One region of the Streptomyces sp. NPDC048751 genome, then DNA from elsewhere that is predicted to be linked to it. Evidence: riboswitches for the same ligand, from Rfam matches in the RefSeq annotation. Region 1 holds a riboswitch; each other region holds the start of a gene.
What was found. Region 1 has a riboswitch for S-adenosylmethionine ahead of ACGFNV_RS36915 (amino acid ABC transporter permease). Riboswitches for the same ligand answer to the same signal wherever they lie in the genome.
Positions count from the first base shown of each region.

Region 2: another riboswitch for S-adenosylmethionine. It lies ahead of thrC (threonine synthase); the one in region 1 lies ahead of ACGFNV_RS36915 (amino acid ABC transporter permease).
Region 3: another riboswitch for S-adenosylmethionine. It lies ahead of ACGFNV_RS21845 (aminotransferase class V-fold PLP-dependent enzyme); the one in region 1 lies ahead of ACGFNV_RS36915 (amino acid ABC transporter permease).

Region 1 covers NZ_JBICUX010000015.1:74,983-80,960, forward strand. Annotated here, with positions in the region: gene ACGFNV_RS36895 (FAD-dependent oxidoreductase) at 1-382, shown strand, start outside; gene ACGFNV_RS36900 (4Fe-4S binding protein) at 379-711, shown strand; gene ACGFNV_RS36905 (putative leader peptide) at 1,142-1,252, shown strand; gene ACGFNV_RS36910 (glutathione S-transferase C-terminal domain-containing protein) at 1,381-2,271, shown strand; SAM riboswitch class IV at 2,310-2,418, shown strand; gene ACGFNV_RS36915 (amino acid ABC transporter permease) at 2,746-3,726, shown strand; gene ACGFNV_RS36920 (amino acid ABC transporter ATP-binding protein) at 3,723-4,520, shown strand; gene ACGFNV_RS36925 (transporter substrate-binding domain-containing protein) at 4,592-5,620, shown strand; gene ACGFNV_RS36930 (GNAT family N-acetyltransferase) at 5,709-5,978, shown strand, end outside.
Region 2 covers NZ_JBICUX010000003.1:528,777-534,754, forward strand. Annotated here, with positions in the region: gene ACGFNV_RS14110 (NADH:flavin oxidoreductase) at 1-176, opposite strand, end outside; gene groL (chaperonin GroEL) at 376-1,998, opposite strand; gene ACGFNV_RS14120 (cold-shock protein) at 2,338-2,544, opposite strand; gene ACGFNV_RS14125 (MoaD/ThiS family protein) at 2,977-3,252, opposite strand; gene thrC (threonine synthase) at 3,249-4,535, opposite strand; SAM riboswitch class I at 4,553-4,706, opposite strand; gene ACGFNV_RS14135 (glucosyl-3-phosphoglycerate synthase) at 4,838-5,782, shown strand; gene ACGFNV_RS14140 (trehalose-6-phosphate synthase) at 5,863-5,978, shown strand, end outside.
Region 3 covers NZ_JBICUX010000006.1:449,252-455,229, forward strand. Annotated here, with positions in the region: gene ACGFNV_RS21835 (rhomboid family intramembrane serine protease) at 1-532, shown strand, start outside; gene ACGFNV_RS21840 (Lrp/AsnC family transcriptional regulator) at 529-810, shown strand; gene ACGFNV_RS21845 (aminotransferase class V-fold PLP-dependent enzyme) at 843-2,216, opposite strand; SAM riboswitch class IV at 2,343-2,459, opposite strand; gene trpD (anthranilate phosphoribosyltransferase) at 2,559-3,623, opposite strand; gene ACGFNV_RS21855 (cytochrome bc complex cytochrome b subunit) at 3,748-5,385, opposite strand; gene ACGFNV_RS21860 (Rieske 2Fe-2S domain-containing protein) at 5,382-5,978, opposite strand, start outside.

The DNA.
Region 1 (5,978 bases):
CGTCGGCCACCGCGAGGTCGTCGCCGCCGTGCAGCGCGAGGTCCTGCCGTACGACCGCAACTACCTGCGGCACGCGGACCGTCTGGAGCCGGCACTGCGTTCCCTGCACGGGACGTGGTCCGCAGTCCGGGAAGGGCTGGGAGCGAGCGGCGAGGAGCTGTTCCGGGCCAGGGAAGCGGCTGCGATGGTGGCCCACGGCCGCTGGATGTACCACGCGGCGCTGCAGCGCACCGAGTCGCGCGGTATGCACAAGCGGGCTGACCGGCCGGCGCAGGACCCGGCCCAGCACCACCGGCTGCTCACCGGTGGGCTGGACGAGGTCTGGAGCCGCCCGGAGGCGGTGCAACGGCAACTGGTCGCGAGCGGAGGCCGAGTCGCATGATCGAGATCGTCGACCCGGATCGCTGCATCGCCTGCGACCGGTGCACCGAGGTGTGCCCGACGCGCGTCTTCGACCGCGGCCCCGACGGCGTTCCGGTGATCGCGCGCCAGGACAGCTGCCAGACCTGCTTCCAGTGCGAGGCGTACTGCCCGACCGACGCGCTGTTCGTCGCCCCACTGGTGACCGCGGTCGCTCCCGGCTCGCGCTTCCGTGATGTGACAGAGCTCGAGGACTCCGGTCTGCTCGGCGGATACCGGCGTGAGCTCGGCTGGGGCAGGGGAAGGACGCTCGGCGCCCGCACCGCGGTCGGACCGGAGTATCCGGACTGACCAGGGCCTGGATCGTCGCAGGATCCATGCCCAGACTCCTGTAACCCGGCCTAGGACGCCGGACACCGACCCCGAAGAACGACTTGTCGCACGTCGCTCAGATGCTCCGCAAACGGGGACAGGGGATCGCAGATTCCCAACCTGTCGTCCCGATGATGTCCCGACGGTGCGAGGAGACTTCGCGGGCGAGAGCCTGCGGGCCCTTTCGTCTGGGCCTTCTGCGGGTGAGCACGCAGCTCGTCGGCACGTCATCCACGCCGACTCGACACCGTCGCCGCGTCCCGACGGTTGCAGTGGGAAACGTGTGGTGACTGTGTCGAGGAGGGCCGCCGTCCATCGGGGCGTCCGCGATGCGGGACGGCCCTCTTGACGCCGATGTCGGTCGGATCGACACTCACTGAGGGAATCCTAGTGAATGGGTAGGGAAATTATGAGGCGCTTGGAGTCGGTCACCGTCCGAGTGAGCCGTTCGCCTCTTCTGACCTCCCGCCGTCACATCGATCTGCTGCGTGTCTGCAGCGCTATCAACCCCCAGGGCTGAGCCGCGCCCATCCCGCACCGGAGACGCCCTCGGGCGTCGTGCCGTCCGGTGCGTACGGGAGAACTCCGCTCCCTCACCCGACGTCGCTTCCGCCGCGCGTACGTCCGCGCCCGCTCCCGGGGAGAGTCATGACTGTCACACCGCTGGCCGCCCACGCCGACGACCGGCCCGCGTCCGCCTTCCGGGGCCGGATCGGCCGGGACGCGCGCAGCGGCCACTACGCCGTTCCGGGCCGCTACCGCCTCCATCTGTCGACCGCCTGTCCCGGCGGCCTGCGCATCGCCGTCACCCACAGCCTGCTCGGCCTGGACACCGTCTGTCCGGCCACCTTCCTGCCCGCGGTCCCCGACTGCCCCGAGGGCGGCCACTCCGTCCTGCGTCCGTTGTACGAGGCCAGCGCCCACCGGTACCCTGGTCCGGCCGTCGCGCCGGTGCTCAGCGACGACTGGTCCGGGCGGATCGTCAGCACCCACACCCCGGACATCATGCGCGACCTCGACCGCCGGTTTGGCGGCGACCGCCCCTCGCTCTACCCGTGCGGCACGGAGTCGGAGATCGAGGCCGTCGAGCGGATGTGCGCTCAGGGCATCGAACAGGCCGCGCAGCACGCCGGATCGGCCGGTGGCGCGCCGGTGGAACGTGACACGGCACTTGGCATGCTGCTCGAAACGCTTGGGGCCCTGGAACGCTGGATCGAAGGACGCACGTATCTGATCCGCGACGAAATCACCGCCGCCGACGTCGAGTTGTGGGTCGCCCTGGTCCAGCTCGACACCGTCCACCGCAACCACCTCGACGCCTCCGCCGTCCAACGCATCGCCGACCACCCGACCCTGTGGGCCTACGCCCGCCGGCTCGCCGCCCACCCTGCCTTCGGCGGCCACCTCGACCTCGACGGCATCGAACGCCGTCACCACGCCCGCTGCCAGGGCCTGGAGGCCGCCGGAGCGGCCGTCCAGATCCTGGACTGGGCAGCACACGCGGCCCGTCAGCCGTTCCACCTGGTGGACCGGCGTTGACATTCGTTCGGGCAATTGTCTTAACTACGGCCCAGAACGGTCATGAGTGTCAGCAACAAGCCCTGGCTTGCTGACCGGCAACCCTCGCTCCGCGGTGGGGTGCCCCAGGTGACGACCGGACCGAAGACGTTTCGGTAAGCGCGAGGCCCACACGGGCCGGAACAGTGATGGTGACGCCATGTACGCAGCTCTCAGGACGGCCACGCGCCGCTCCCAGGGCTGCGTACAGCCGTACCCGAACCCTCTCGTCGCCGATCGCGCCGTCGATCTGCTCCGCGTGAACAGCGCACTGTGTACCGCACCGGGCTGTGCCCGCTGTCGGGGCTGACACCTCCCCGCAGCCCCCCCGCAATCCCTGACGAACACCGCCCCTGCGGTGTGCCGTTGTCCTCCCCGCCCCTGTTACCTCGCTGTCGCATGCGCCGCCGCATGCCGCCGCGCCGTCCGGGGTGTCCGACCCAGCCGGAGCCCACCATGAGTGAACCCCCTGGCGCCACCGTCACCCTCCCCGAGGCGCCGACCGCCGACCAACCATCGAAAGCCCTCACTGCCCAGCGAGTTCTGCCGCTGCGGCGCCCCGGACGCTGGATCGCCACCGCGGTGGTGCTCGTCCTGGTCGCCCAGTTCGTGCACGGACTGGTCTCCAACCCCTTCTACCAGTGGGACCGCTGGGGCTACTGGTTCCTGCGCCCCACCATCCTCGACGGCCTGCTCATCACCCTCGAAGTCACCGCCTACAGCGCGGTGCTCGGCCTGATCGGCGGCATCGTGCTCGCCCTGGCCCGGCTGTCGAAGAGCCCCGTGCTGCGCGCGGTCAGCTGGACCTACGTCTGGGCGCTGCGCTCCGTCCCGCTCATCGTGGTACTGATCTTCCTCTACAACTTCAGTGCCCTGTACAAGACGTTGAGCGTCGGCATTCCCTTCGGCCCGGCCTTCTTCTCCTTCGACGAGTCGAAGCTCGCCACCGACATGGTCGTCGCCGTGATCGGCCTCAGCCTCAACGAGGCCGCCTACGCGGCCGAGGTCGTTCGCGGCGGAATCCTGTCCGTCGACCAGGGGCAGCACGAGGCGGCGGCGGCGCTGGGCCTGCCGAAGGGCTACCAGTTCCGGAAGATCGTCTTTCCGCAGGCGCTGCGCTCGATCATCCCGAACTACGTCAACCAGCTCATCGGCCTGATCAAGGGCACCTCGCTGGTCTTCTACGTCTCCCTGCTGGACCTGTTCGGCTCCGCGCAGACCATGGGTTCCACCTACCCCGGCGACATCGTGCCGCTGCTGCTGGTCGTCACCGTCTGGTACCTGATCCTGACCAGCGTCGTCTCCGTCGTCCAGTTCTATGTCGAGCGGTACTACGCCCGCGGTGCCACCCGCGGCCTGCCGCCGACGCCGCTGCAGAAGCTCCGCATCGGGCTCACCGGCCTGCGGGAGCGCATCCGCCGGGAGGCCGCCGTATGACCGCCGACACCATCGAGGCCCTGGCGGACGTCGAGGCCGCCACCGTCGAGGTGCACGACGTGCACAAGTGGTACGGCACCCATCGGGTGCTGGACGGCGTGGACCTGACCGTCCGCCCCGGCGAGGTCACCGTGATCCTCGGCCCCTCCGGCTCCGGAAAGTCCACCCTGTTGCGGGTCATCAACCACCTGGAGAAGCCCGAGATCGGCTACGTCAGCATCAATGGCGAGCTGATCGGCGTAAAGCGGCAGGGCGAGCGGCTCAAGGAGCTGAGCGAGCGGGCCATCCTCACCCAGCGCGGGCGGATCGGGTTCGTCTTCCAGAACTTCAACCTCTTCCCGCACCTGACCGTCCTGGACAACGTGGCCGCCGCCCCGGTCGCCACTGGCAGGCTCGGCAAGTCCGAGGCCCAGGAGCTGGCCCGCGAACTGCTCGGCCGGGTCGGCCTCGGCGACAAGACCGGCGCCTACCCGCGCCAGCTCTCCGGCGGCCAGCAGCAGCGCGTGGCCATCGCCCGCGCCCTCGCCCTGCGCCCCGGCGTCATCCTCTTCGACGAGCCCACCTCCGCCCTCGACCCCGAACTCGTCGGCGAAGTCCTCGCCGTCATCAAGGACCTGGCGACCAGCGGCACCACGCTTCTCATCGTCACCCACGAGATCGGCTTCGCCCGCGAGATCGCCGACCGGGTCGTTTTCATCGACGGCGGCAAGATCATCGAGCAGGGCCCGCCCTCCGAGGTCCTCGACAAGCCGCGGCACGAGCGGACCAGGGACTTCCTCAGCAAGGTCCTCTGACCGCCGCCCGCGTAGACCTCCCCCCACTCCGCCCACTCCACCCTCACCACCTCCAGCGACAAGGAACAGCCATGCCCACCCAGTTCACCCGACGCAGCCTGATACGCGGCATCACCGCGGCGACCGCCGTCGCCTCCCTGGCCACCGGGCTCGCCGCCTGCGGTGGCAACAGCGACGCGGCCACCTCCACCCAGGCCGCCGCCAAGTCCGGCGAGGTCGTCATCGGCCAGGTCTCCAACGGCGCCGCCCAGCAGACCTCCATCAAGGTCTCCGAGGTCAAGTCCGTCAGCGCCGAACTCCCCGCCGCCGTCAGGAAGAGCGGCAAGCTGGAGATCGGCATCGGCGCCCTCCCGGCCGGCTTCCCGCCGCTGGCCTACGTGGGCAGCGACCAGAAGACACTCACCGGCGCGGAGCCCGACTTCGGCCGCCTGGTCGCCGCGGTCCTCGGCCTCCAGCCCGAGGTGAAGAACTCCACCTGGGAGAACCTCTTCGTCGGCATCGACAGCGGGAAGGTCGACGTGGCCTTCTCCAACGTCACCGACACCGAGGAGCGAAAGAAGAAGTACGAGTTCGCCTCCTACCGGCAGGACAACCTCGCCTTCGTGGTGCCGAAGAAGAGCACCTGGAACTTCGACGACAACTACGAGAACCTCGCCGGCAAGACCGTCTCCGTCAGCTCAGGCACCAACCAGGAAAAGATCCTCCTGGAGTGGAAGGCGAAGCTGGCCAAGGAGGGCAAGAAGCTCACCGTCAAGTACTTCCAGGACAGCAACAGCGTCTACCTCGCCCTGTCCAGCGGCAAGATCGACGCGTACCTGGGCCCCAACCCCGGCATCGCCTACCACAACCGCCAGGTCGCGAACACGCCCAACGCCACCCGCACCGCAGGCACATACTCCGGTGCCGGCGCGAGCCTGCAGGGCCTGATCGCGGCCACCGCGAAGAAGGACAGCGGCCTGGCCAAGCCGCTCGCCGACGCCATCAACTACCTGATCAAGAACGGTCAGTACGCCGAGTGGCTCAAGGCCTACAACCTCTCCAACGAAGCCGTCGCGAAGTCCGAGGTCAACCCGCCCGGACTGCCCCTCGACAACTCCTGACCATCGCGTGACCGGACTCCACCGCCGCCTCGCGGTGGAGTCCCCGCGCGCCGGACACCCCGAGCCGCACCCCGGAGACTGCCACACCATGTCCGTGACCAGCATCGACGCCAGCTCCTCGCACATCCTGGACAACCCCGCCTGGGCCGCGCTCACCGGCCCCCACGTCCACTTCGCCCAACGAATCGGCCACGCCGCCCGCTACCACCAGGACGTGGCACCCTTCCACGCCCTCTCCGACGAGGACGACCCGCGTGCCTGGGCCGACCTCGCCGCACTCGTCGGCCCTGGCGGCACCGCCGCGGTGCGGGGCGTGACCGAGGCGGCGGTGGGCTGGGAGGTGGTGCGCACCGGACAC
Region 2 (5,978 bases), on a different contig from region 1:
GCGGCGGCACGGCGGGCGTAGTACGAGCGCACGTTCTCGCCGGGGATGCCGCCCGGGGAGAACATCCGGGTCATCGGCGCCATCGCGATGCGGTTCGGGACGGTCAGGCCGTTGATGGACACGGGCCGGGAGAGGATCTCGGCCGTGCGGGAGGCGGGCGTCGGGGTGGCGGTCACTCGGGACTCCTCGTCAAAACCAGCTGGTATGTGCACATGCAATAAAGTGATCGCCTACGTCAACCACCGCGCCCGGCGCCTCCATCCCGGTGCGGGGCGAAACGTCATGTGATCCCGGACACGCCCGAGGGCGGCACCCCCTGTCTCCAGGGAGTGCCGCCCTCGGCACGGAAGGGACGGTTCCGATCCTCGGTGAGGATCAGAAGTCCATGTCACCGCCCGGCATGCCGCCGCCGGCCGGGGCAGCGGACTTCTCCGGCTTGTCGGCGATGACGGCCTCGGTGGTGAGGAACAGCGCGGCGATGGAGGCGGCGTTCTGCAGGGCAGAGCGGGTCACCTTCGCCGGGTCGATGATGCCTTCGGCGATCATGTCGACGTACTCACCGGTCGCGGCGTTCAGGCCGTGGCCGACCTGGAGGTTGCGGACCTTCTCCACGACGACGCCACCCTCGAGACCACCGTTGACGGCGATCTGCTTGAGCGGGGCCTCGAGCGCGAGCTTCACGGCGTTGGCGCCGGTCGCCTCGTCACCCTCGAGTTCCAGCTTCTCGAAGACCTGGGAGGCCTGCAGCAGGGCCACGCCACCACCGGCGACGATGCCCTCCTCGACGGCCGCCTTCGCGTTGCGGACGGCGTCCTCGATGCGGTGCTTGCGCTCCTTGAGCTCAACCTCGGTGGCGGCACCGGCCTTGATGACCGCGACACCGCCGGCGAGCTTCGCCAGGCGCTCCTGCAGCTTCTCGCGGTCGTAGTCCGAGTCGCTGTTCTCGATCTCGGCGCGGATCTGGTTGACGCGGCCGGTGACCTGCTCGGAGGCGCCGGCGCCGTCGACGATGGTGGTCTCGTCCTTGGTGATGACCACCTTGCGGGCCTTGCCCAGCAGGTCGATGGTGGCGTTCTCCAGCTTGAGGCCGACCTCCTCGGAGATGACCTCGCCGCCCGTGAGGATGGCGATGTCGCCGAGCATGGCCTTGCGGCGGTCGCCGAAGCCCGGGGCCTTGACGGCGACGGACTTGAAGGTGCCGCGGATCTTGTTGACGACCAGGGTCGACAGGGCCTCGCCCTCGACATCCTCGGCGATGATCAGCAGCGGCTTGCCCGACTGCATGACCTTCTCCAGGAGCGGGAGCAGGTCCTTGACGTTCGAGATCTTGGAGTTCGCGATCAGGATGTACGGGTCGTCGAGGACGGCCTCCATACGCTCCATGTCGGTGGCGAAGTACGCCGAGATGTAGCCCTTGTCGAAGCGCATACCCTCGGTGAGCTCCAGCTCCAGACCGAAGGTCTGGGACTCCTCGACAGTGATGACGCCTTCCTTGCCGACCTTGTCCATGGCCTCGGCGATGAGCTCGCCGATCTGGGTGTCGGCGGCGGAGATGGAGGCCGTGGAAGCGATCTGCTCCTTGGTCTCGACATCCTTCGCCTGCTCAAGGAGGGCACCGGAGACGGCCTCGACGGCCTTCTCGATACCGCGCTTGAGGGCCATCGGGTTGGCGCCGGCGGCGACGTTGCGCAGGCCCTCGCGGACCAGCGCCTGGGCGAGAACGGTCGCGGTGGTCGTACCGTCACCGGCGACGTCGTCCGTCTTCTTGGCGACTTCCTTGACCAGCTCGGCGCCGATCTTCTCGTACGGGTCCTCGAGCTCGATCTCCTTGGCGATGGAGACACCATCGTTGGTGATCGTGGGGGCGCCCCACTTCTTCTCGAGGACGACGTTGCGGCCCTTGGGGCCGAGCGTCACCTTCACGGCGTCCGCGAGCTGGTTCATGCCGCGCTCGAGGCCGCGCCGCGCCTCCTCGTCGAACGCGATGATCTTGGCCATGTGAAGTGGTCCCTCCAGGACTGGGGGTGATTCCTTCGGACCGCGCCCGCGCCCGCGACGGACGGCTCGCCTGCCTCGTGGTTCCTTGCCCCACCCGGCGTGCGGGCCTCACCGACCCGGTCCTTCGTTGTCACTCTCACCTTCAGAGTGCTAACGCAATGATTAGCACTCGCCCCTGCCGAGTGCAAGCGCCTTCCCCGCATCCGCAGGTGAACGCCGGGTGCCGCGGCTCCCGCGCGGCGCGTCCGGGCGCGTCCGGGCAGACCGAAGGGCTCGTACCCCGGGAGGTACGAGCCCTTCGAAGATGTTCAGAAGAACGACGCTGCGTCGGCGCGTGCTTCAGCCGGTCGCGAGTCGGACCATGTCCGCCTGCGGCCCCTTCTGGCCCTGCGAGATCTCGAAATCGACCCGCTGACCCTCCTCCAGGGTGCGGTAGCCGTCCATCTGAATCGCGCTGTAGTGGACGAAAACATCCGCACCACCGTCGACCGCGATGAAGCCGTACCCCTTCTCCGCGTTGAACCACTTGACGGTGCCCTGAGCCATGCCTAACTCCCCTATTACTGGCCCTTGCACAGATCCACACTTCGCGGATCCGGGTCAGACCTCACCCCCCGCTTTGGTTGGGGGCGTGCGCCGGAACGCGTCGACCGCGGCCGAATGTATCTGTCCAACTGCCGTCTGCAACAGGTCAATCGGACGAGAATTCCGGGCATGGCCGGTCGGGAATTTACCGAGAATTCACCAGAATTCTGGGCAAGTCGGGCTCCACAAAAGGAGCAAATGGCGCAAAAGAACCACACACTTTGGCTACTTCTCATCGCATGTGGAGCCGTAAAACAGAGGCGTTCGGTACGCGAAAAACAGCGTGTTCCCCAACTGTACCGCGCTCAACCACACAGAATTGCCCCCTCCGCTTCTCTCACGGAGGGGGCAATTCGATGAACTCTCGGTAACTGATGTTACCGAAGGTAATGATCAGCCTCCGGCGACCGCCGGAATGATGGAGACACCGGCACCGTCCGGGGTGGCCGTCTCCAGACCCTGCTCGAAGCGGACGTCGTCGTCGTTGACGTACACGTTGACGAAGCGGCGCAGCTTGCCCTGGTCGTCGAGAACGCGGGCCGCGATGCCCGTGTGGTTCTTCTCCAGGTCGGCGATGACCTCGCCCAGGTTCGCGCCCTCGGCGGCGACCTCGGCCTGGCCACCGGTGTAGGTGCGCAGGATGGTGGGGATGCGGACGGTCACGCTCATGCGAGGCCAGCCTCTCGGAAGGAGTCCAGGTTCGGGCGGATGGTGGCGGTGAGCCCGGTGCCGGCCACCGCGTCGAGGGTCTTGAGGCCGTCGCCGGTGTTCAGCACGACAGTGGTGAGGGTCGGGTCCAGCAGACCGTTCTCGATCAGCTTGCGCGCCACACCCACGGTCACCCCGCCGGCGGTCTCCGCGAAGATGCCCTCCGTCCGGGCGAGCAGCTTGATCGCGTCGACGACCTGCTCGTCGTTGACGTCCTCCACGGCACCGCCCGTACGGCGCGCGATGTCGAGGACGTACGGCCCGTCGGCCGGGTTGCCGATGGCGAGGGACTTGGCGATGGTGTTCGGCTTCTGCGGCCGGACGACGTCGTGGCCCGCCTTGTAGGCCACCGACACCGGCGAGCAGCCCTCGGCCTGCGCGCCGAAGATCTTGTACGGCTTGTCCTCGACGAGACCGAGCTTGATCAGCTCCTGCAGACCCTTGTCGATCTTCGTGAGCTGCGAGCCGGAGGCGATCGGCACGACCAGCTGGTCCGGGAGCCGCCAGCCGAGCTGCTCGCAGATCTCGTACGCCAGGGTCTTGGACCCCTCCGCGTAGTACGGCCGCAGGTTGACGTTGACGAAGCCCCAGCCCTCGCCCGCCGGGTCGCCGATGAGCTCGGAGCAGAAGCGGTTCACGTCGTCGTAGTTGCCCTCGATGCCGACGAGCTCGCCGCCGTAGATGGCGGCCATGACGACCTTGCCCTGCTCCAGGTCGTGCGGGATGAACACACACGAGCGGAAACCGGCGCGGGCGGCCGCGGCGCCCACCGCGCCGGCGAGGTTGCCGGTGGAGGAGCAGGAGAGGGTGGTGAAGCCGAAGGCGCGGGCGGCCTCCAGCGCCTGGGCGACGACACGGTCCTTGAAGGAGTGCGTCGGGTTGCCGGAGTCGTCCTTGACGAAGAGCTTGCCGGCGTCGACGCCCAGCTCGCGGGCCAGGTTGTCGGCCTTGACGAGCTTGGTCCAGCCGGGGTTGATGTTCGGCTTGTCCGCCACGTCGGCCGGGACGGGCAGCAACGGGGCGTAGCGCCAGATGTTCGCGGGGCCCGCCTCGATGCGCTTGCGCAGCTCCTCCGTGTCGTAGGAGGAGAAGTCGTAGGCGATCTCGAGCGGGCCGAAACACTCCTCGCAGGCGAAGACCGGGCCGAGGGGCACGCGGTGACCGCACTCACGACAGCTCAGCGCGGCGGCGGGGCCGAGGTCTACGGTGGAGTCGGTGGTGCTTGCAACAGTCTGCACAGCCATGGAGGCGAGGCCCTTTCTCCTCATCTTCCTCACGACGCATCTCGCCGCGAGACGGATTTGGCACCTTCCCTAGCCGGGAGCCTCGCTGGCGATCGACAGTGATCTACGAGACCGGCTGGAGGGTTGCCGGGGCTTCAACGGGCCGTTTCCCTCTGCCCCTCTGGATGAGCGGTATGTGGTTGTTGACGCACATGACCCCCGACATGCGATGGTCACCAGCGTTGTCCAAGACTGTAACCGAAGGCCAGGACAGTTGAGATAGTCGTCCGAACCGCGAGACAACCCGTGAGGAGCCGCAGACTGTGCTGGAAGAAGTCGAGCGCTGGCTGAGCACCCGCTCCTGGTCCGTGACCGATCGCCCGCTGCACCAGATCCTGGCCGCCAAACAGCGGACGGGCCAGTCGGTCAGTGTCGTGCTGCCCGCGCTCAACGAGGAGGAGACCGTCGGCGACATCGTCGCCGTCATCCGCCACGACCTGATACAGCAGGTCCCGCTCGTCGACGAGATCGTCGTCGTCGACTCGGGATCGACCGACCGCACCTCCGAGGTGGCCGCCGCCGCGGGCGCCCGGGTCGTCCACCGCGACGACATACTCCCGCGTATCCCGACCGTGCCCGGCAAGGGCGAGGTGCTGTGGCGCTCCCTGCTGGTGACCGGCGGGGACATCGTCTGCTTCATCGACGCCGACCTGAAGGAGTTCTCCTCCGACTTCGTCTCCGGGATCGTGGGCCCCCTGCTCACCGACCCGGACGTCGATCTCGTCAAGGGGATGTACGACCGTCCGCTCGGCGGGGCGGCCGGCCAGGGCGGCCGGGTCACCGAGCTCATGGCCCGCCCGCTGCTGAACATGCACTGGCCGCAGCTGGCGGGGTTCGTGCAGCCGCTCGGCGGCGAGTACGCGGCCCGCCGCTCCCTCCTGGAACAGCTTCCCTTCCCCGTCGGCTACGGCGTGGAGCTGGGCATGCTGGTCGACTCCCTGCACCTGGTCGGGCTCGACGCCCTCGCCCAGGTCGACGTCGGGGTGCGCAAGCACCGCCACCAGGACGGGCAGGCGTTGGGCCGGATGGCCGCCGCGATCTACCGCACCGCCCAGCTGAGGCTGGCCCGCGGGCATCTGATCCGTCCGTCCCTCATCCAGTTCGAGCGGGGCGAGGACGGGTTCGAGCCGCGTACGTACTCCGTGGACACGGAGGAGCGTCCGCCGATGACGGAGATCGCGGAGTACGCCGCGCGCAAGGTGGCGTGACGCGCGGGGAGCCGTATACGGCTGTCCACGAAGCGCGATCGTACGTTTGAGCGTTTACAGGCCGGGCTAAGTTGAGGCGTATGGCTTCCACGCACGACGCTGCTGCTCAGGTGCTGGTCGCGTCCAACCGCGGCCCGGTCTCGTACACGGTCCAGGAGGACGGCTCGCTGCACGCCAAGCGGGGCGGCGGAGGGGT
Region 3 (5,978 bases), on a different contig from region 1:
GTTCGAGGGTTCCCCCCGAGCGGCCCTGACCCCCGCCACGGCCCTCTTCGTCCACGGCAGCTGGGTGCACCTGCTGGGCAACATGCTCTTCCTCTACGTCTTCGGCGCGATGACCGAGGAACGGATGGGCCGCGTCCACTTCACCCTGTTCTACGTCGGCTGCGGCTCCCTCGCCCTGCTGGGGTACGCGGTCGCCAACCCCGGCTCCGAGCAGTCGCTGGTGGGCGCGTCCGGGGCGATCTCCGCCGTCCTCGGTGCGTTCCTGTACCTCTTTCCCCGGGCGCGGGTGACCAGTCTCCTGCCGTTCCTGTTCTTCCTGCCCCTGCGCCTCCCCGCGTGGGTCGTGCTGCCGTTCTGGGTGGCCGTGCAGTGGCTGGCGGCGGCGCGGGCCGGTCAGGGGCCCGGGGTGGCGTACCTGGCGCACCTGGTGGGCTTCGGGCTGGGCTTCCTCTACGCGTGGGCGTCCTTCAGGTCGACGACTAGAGTGAGGGCCGCCCCAGCTCCGGCCCCCGAGGGAGAGAACCAGCCGTGATCACCGCGATCGTGCTCATCAAGACCAGCGTGGACCGGATTCCGGAGATCGCGGAGTCGATCGCCGCGCTGGAGTCCGTCAGCGAGGTCTTCTCCGTCACCGGCACGTATGACTTGATCGCCATGGTCCGGGTGCGGGCGCATGAGGATCTGGCGGATGTCATTCCCGGGCGGATCAGCAAGATTCCCGGGGTGGAGGCCACGGACACGCATGTGGCGTTTCGGACGTACTCGCAGCATGATCTTGAGGCGGCTTTCGCCATCGGGCTGGACTCCTGACCCCCTGAACACCGCCAACTGGCGAACGCCCGTCACACCGCCGGGACGCAGCGGCCCTCCTCCGTGCGGTACTGCCACTTGGCACCGTTGCTCACCAGTTCCCGGACCGCGCTCACGAAGCGGTCCACGTGTTCGTCCGGGGTTCCCGCGCCGAAGCTGACGCGGATGGCGTTGAGGGACTTCTCGCCGGGGGCCGCCTCGGGGGCGCCGCACTCGCCCTGGGTCTGGGGGTCGCTGCCCAGGAGGGTGCGGACGAGGGGGTGGGCGCAGAAGAGGCCGTCGCGGACGCCGATGCCGTACTCGGCGGAGAGGGCGGCGGCGAAGTGGGAGCTGTTCCAGCCGTCGACGACGAAGGAGATCACGCCGACGCGGGGGGCGTCGTCGCCGAAGAGGGACAGGATCCGGACCTCGGGGACCTCGGCGAGGCCCGTGCGGACCTTCTCGATCAGGTACTGCTCGCGGGCGACCAGGGTGTCGAAGCCGGCCTCGGTCAGCGCCTTGCAGGCCGAGGCGATGGAGTAGGCGCCGATGACGTTGGGTGATCCCGCCTCGTGCCGTGCGGCGCTGTCGTGCCACTCGACGTCCACTCCCCCGTCCTCGCGCCGGGTCACCTTGCGGCTGGCGCCGCCGCCCGCGAGGTAGGGGTCGGCCTCGCGCAGCCAGTCGGCGCGGCCGGCGAGGACGCCGGAGCCGAACGGGGCGTACAGCTTGTGGCCGGAGAACGCGACCCAGTCGACGTCGAGGTCCTTCAGTGACACCGGGTGGTGGGGGGCCAGCTGGGCGGCGTCCAGGACGATACGGGCGCCGTGCGCGTGGGCGGCGGCGGCCAGCTCCTGTACGGGCCACAGCTCGCCGGTGACGTTGGAGGCGCCGGTGACACAGACGAGGGCCGGGCCGTGGGGGGCACGGTCGGCGAGGGCGCGCTCCAGGGTCGCCACCGCCTGCCGCGGGGTGCGCGGGGCGTCGAGGTAGGTGACCCGGGCGTGCTGCCAGGGCAGCAGCGAGGCGTGGTGCTCGGTCTCGAAGACGAAGACCTGGCAGTCGGCGGGGAGGGCCTGAGCCAGCAGGTTGAGGGAGTCCGTCGTCGAGCGGGTGAAGATCAGCTGGTCGTCGGCTCGGCAGTCGAGGAACTCGGCGACCGTCCTGCGGGCGTTCTCGAAGAGGTCCGTCGACAGCTGGGAGAGGTAGCCGGCACCCCGGTGGACGCTGCCGTAGTACGGGGCGTAGGCCGCCACGTCGTCCCAGACCCGCTGGAGGGCGGGGGCGCTGGCGGCGTAGTCGAGCGCTGCGTAGGTGACTTCGCCGCCCGTGACGAGCGGGACGGTGACATCCCGGCCCAGAACGGGCAGCGGGGCACAAAGGGGCTGGGTGGAGACAGCGGTGGAGGCAGCACTGAGGACAGACATGACGGAACTCCCGTGAGAGGAAGGAGGAGAGTGAAGACGGGTGTGCGGAGGCGGGGCTCGACGCCCTAGCGCATTCGCTTGCTCACGGAAGGCTCCCTCGATGACCAGGATCCCTGGTGTATGAGGGATCCGCGCTTGCCGTAGACCTCACTGCCTACGGCCTGGTCCTCACCCGGGGCACCCCGCCACGGACGGAGGGTTGCCGGACAGTCGGCCGGGGCCTCATGACTGTCACTCATGACCTGGACAGGAACGTACGTGAAGTGATCGCGGTCCCGCAACCCGTGTCCGGATCGCGGGACCGCACGTCGGTTTCCAGCGACCTGATCCGCCGGACAGGCCCTAGGCGTTGCTCGCGGCCACCCAGCGCTCGAGCGAACGCTTCGCCGCTCCCGAGTCGATCGACTCGGCGGCCTTGGCCATGCCGGCGCCGATCTGCTCGGCCAGCGTTCCGGGGCCCGGGTCGAGCGCCACGAGCGCCGCCGCCGAGTTCAGCAGGACGGCGTCGCGGACCGGGCCCCTCTCGCCCTCCAGCAGCCGTCTGGCGACCTCCGCGTTGTACGACGGGTCGGCGCCGCGCAGCGCCTCCACCGGCACGAGCTCGATGCCGACGTCGCGCGGGTCGAAGGTCTCCTCGGTCACCTTGCCGTCGCGCACGACCCACACCCGGGAGGTGGCGGTCGTGGTCAGCTCGTCGAAGCCGTCGTCACCCCGGAAGACGAGGGAGGAGTTGCCGCGCTCGGCGAGGACGCCGGCGATGAGCGGGGCCAGACGCGGGTCGGCGACGCCCACCGCCTGGGCCTTCACCTTCGCGGGGTTGGTGAGCGGACCGAGGGCGTTGAAGGTCGTCCGGATGCCCAACTGTCCACGGGCGGCGGCCACATGACGCAGCGCCGGGTGGAACTTGATGGCGAAGCAGAAGGTGATCCCGGCCTCCTCGGCCACCTCGGCCACCCGCTTCGGGGTCAGTTCGAGGTTGACGCCGAGCTTCTCCAGGACGTCCGAGGCGCCGGACGCGGAGGACGCGGCCCGGTTGCCGTGCTTGACGACCTTGGCACCCGTGCCGGCGATGACGATCGAGGACATCGTGGAGATGTTCACCGTCTTCGCGCCGTCGCCGCCCGTGCCCACGATGTCGACGGTGCGCCCCGGCACCTCGATGACGTTGGCGTGCTCGTACATCGTCCGGACGAGCCCGTTGATCTCCTGGACGGTCTCGCCCTTGGCGCGCAGTGCCACCGCGAACCCGGCGATCTGCGCGTCGGTCGCCTCGCCGCGCATGATCAGGTCCATCGCCCAGGCGGTGTCGTCCGCGGTGAGGTCGTGGCCGTCCAGCAGGCCGTTCAGCAGCTTGGGCCAGGAACGGCCCGCCGCGGTGTCGCCTCCAGCGGGGGTCACAGCGCTCATGGGGCCGCTCCGGGGTGTCGTAGAAGAGTGTGAGCCCACCCTATCCAGCCGGAAGGCACGGCGAAGGGCCCCGTCCGAAGACCGGACGGGGCCCTTCGCTGGTGGCGTGGCGACGCCGCGACGATCAGTGGTGGCCGTGGCCGCTCGTGATCTCCCTGTACTCCTCGGCGGTGGGCTTGGGGATCTGGGACTCCTCGCCGTAGTACGCCTCGCTCAGCTTGGCGCGCAGCTTCTCGGAGCCCTTCACCTTGCGCTCGACGCCGTTCTCGTCGACCGTCGGGCCGATCTCGACCGGCTTGTACTGCTCGTGCGCCGTGAGGGTGTGCAGGGCCTCCTGGCTCAGCGGCTCGTGGACCTCGATGAACTCACCGTGCGGCAGGCGCTTGATCGTGCCGGTCTCGCGACCGTGCAGGATCTTGTCCTTGTCGCGGCGCTGGAGACCCATGCAGATCCGCTTGGTGACGACGAAGGCCAGGACCGGTCCGGCGAAGAAGCCGATCCGGACGAACCAGGTGACCGCGTTGATCGACAGATGGAAGTGGGTGGCGAAGATGTCGTTGCCACCACCGATCAGCATGATCATGTAGCCGGTGACCCAGGCGACACCGAAGGCCGTACGGGTCGGGGCGTTGCGCGGCCGGTCCAGGATGTGGTGCTCGCGCTTGTCCCCGGTGATCCAGGACTCGATGAACGGGTACAGCGCGATCACGCCGAGGAACAGACCGAAGAGCACCAGCGGGATGAACACACCCAGGACGAGCGTGTGACCCCAGAGGTTGATCTCCCAGCCCGGCATGGCACGGATGAGACCCTCGGCGAAGCCCATGTACCAGTCGGGCTGGGCGCCCGTGGACACCTGGTCCGGCCGGTAGGGGCCCATCGCCCAGATCGGGTTGATGGACGCGATGCCGGCGAGGGCCGCGATGGCGCCGAAGACCAGGAAGAAGAAGCCTCCGGCCTTGGCCATGTAGACCGGCAGCAGCGGCATGCCGACGACGTTCTTGTTGGTGCGTCCGGGGCCCGCGAACTGCGTGTGCTTGTGGTAGAAGACCAGGATCAGGTGGCCGACCACGAGACCGAGCATGATGCCCGGCAGCAGCAGGATGTGGATCGAGTAGAACCGGGCCACGAAGTCGTGACCGGGGAACTCGCCGCCGAACAGGAACATCGAGATGTACGTGCCGACGATCGGCACGGACAGGATCGCGCCCTGGGTGAAGCGGACACCGGTGCCGGAGAGCAGGTCGTCCGGGAGCGAGTAGCCGGTGAAACCGGTGAACATGCCCAGGACGAACAGCAGGAAGCCGAACAGCCAGTTGACCTCGCGCGGCTTGCGGAACGCGCCGGTGAAGAAGACGCGCATCATGTGCACGAACATGCCGGCGAGGAAGATGACCGCCGCCCAGTGGTGGATCTGCCGGATGAGCAGACCACCGCGGACGTCGAAGGAGATGTGCAGCGTGGAGCTGAACGCCTCCGACATCAGCTGGCCCTGCAGCGGGACGTAGCTGCCGTGGTACTCCACCTCGTTCATCGACGGGTGGAAGAACAGCGTCAGGTACACACCCGTGAGGATGATGATGATGAAGCTGTAGAGGCAGATCTCACCGAGCATGAAGGACCAGTGGTCCGGGAAGATCTTGCGCATGTTGGCCTTGGCCAGGGAGTAGATCCCGAGCCGGCCGTCGGCCCAGTCGGCGACGCGCTCGCCGGCCGGGGCCTTCCCGCGTGCGCGGGACTGCGTGTTCTCGTTCGTGCTCATCCGCGCTCCCAGAAAGCAGGACCGACGGGCTCTTCGAAGTCGCCGAGCGCCTCGAGGTAGCCCTCGTCGTTCACGCCGATGCGCAGCTGCGGCAGGGCGTGCCCGGCGGGGCCGAAGATCACTCGGGCACCGTCGGAGAGGTCGAAGGTGGACTGGTGGCAGGGGCACAGCACGTGGTGCGTCTGCTGCTCGTACAGGGAGATCGGGCAACCGACGTGGGTGCAGATCTTCGAGTACGCGACGATGCCCTCGTGCGACCACTCGAGCTCGCGCTTGTCCTTGATGTTGTCCGGCTGGAGCCGGACGATCATCAGGGCCGACTTGGCGATCTCGTTCTGGAAGTCCTCGTCGTGCTCCTCCAGGCCCTCGGGCTTGGCGAAGGTGAGCGAACCGACGGCGACGTCCGAGGGACGCAGCGGCTCGTCCGTGTTCATGTTGACGAGCAGCTTGCCCTTGGCCCACAGCGTGTGGCGCAGCTTGTCCTCGGGCAGCGGGCCCAGGTCGCGCAGCAGCACGACGCCGGAGAGCGGAACCAGCGTCAGCGCGCCGAACAGGGTGGTGCGGATCAGCTTGCGACGGCCGATCGCCGACTC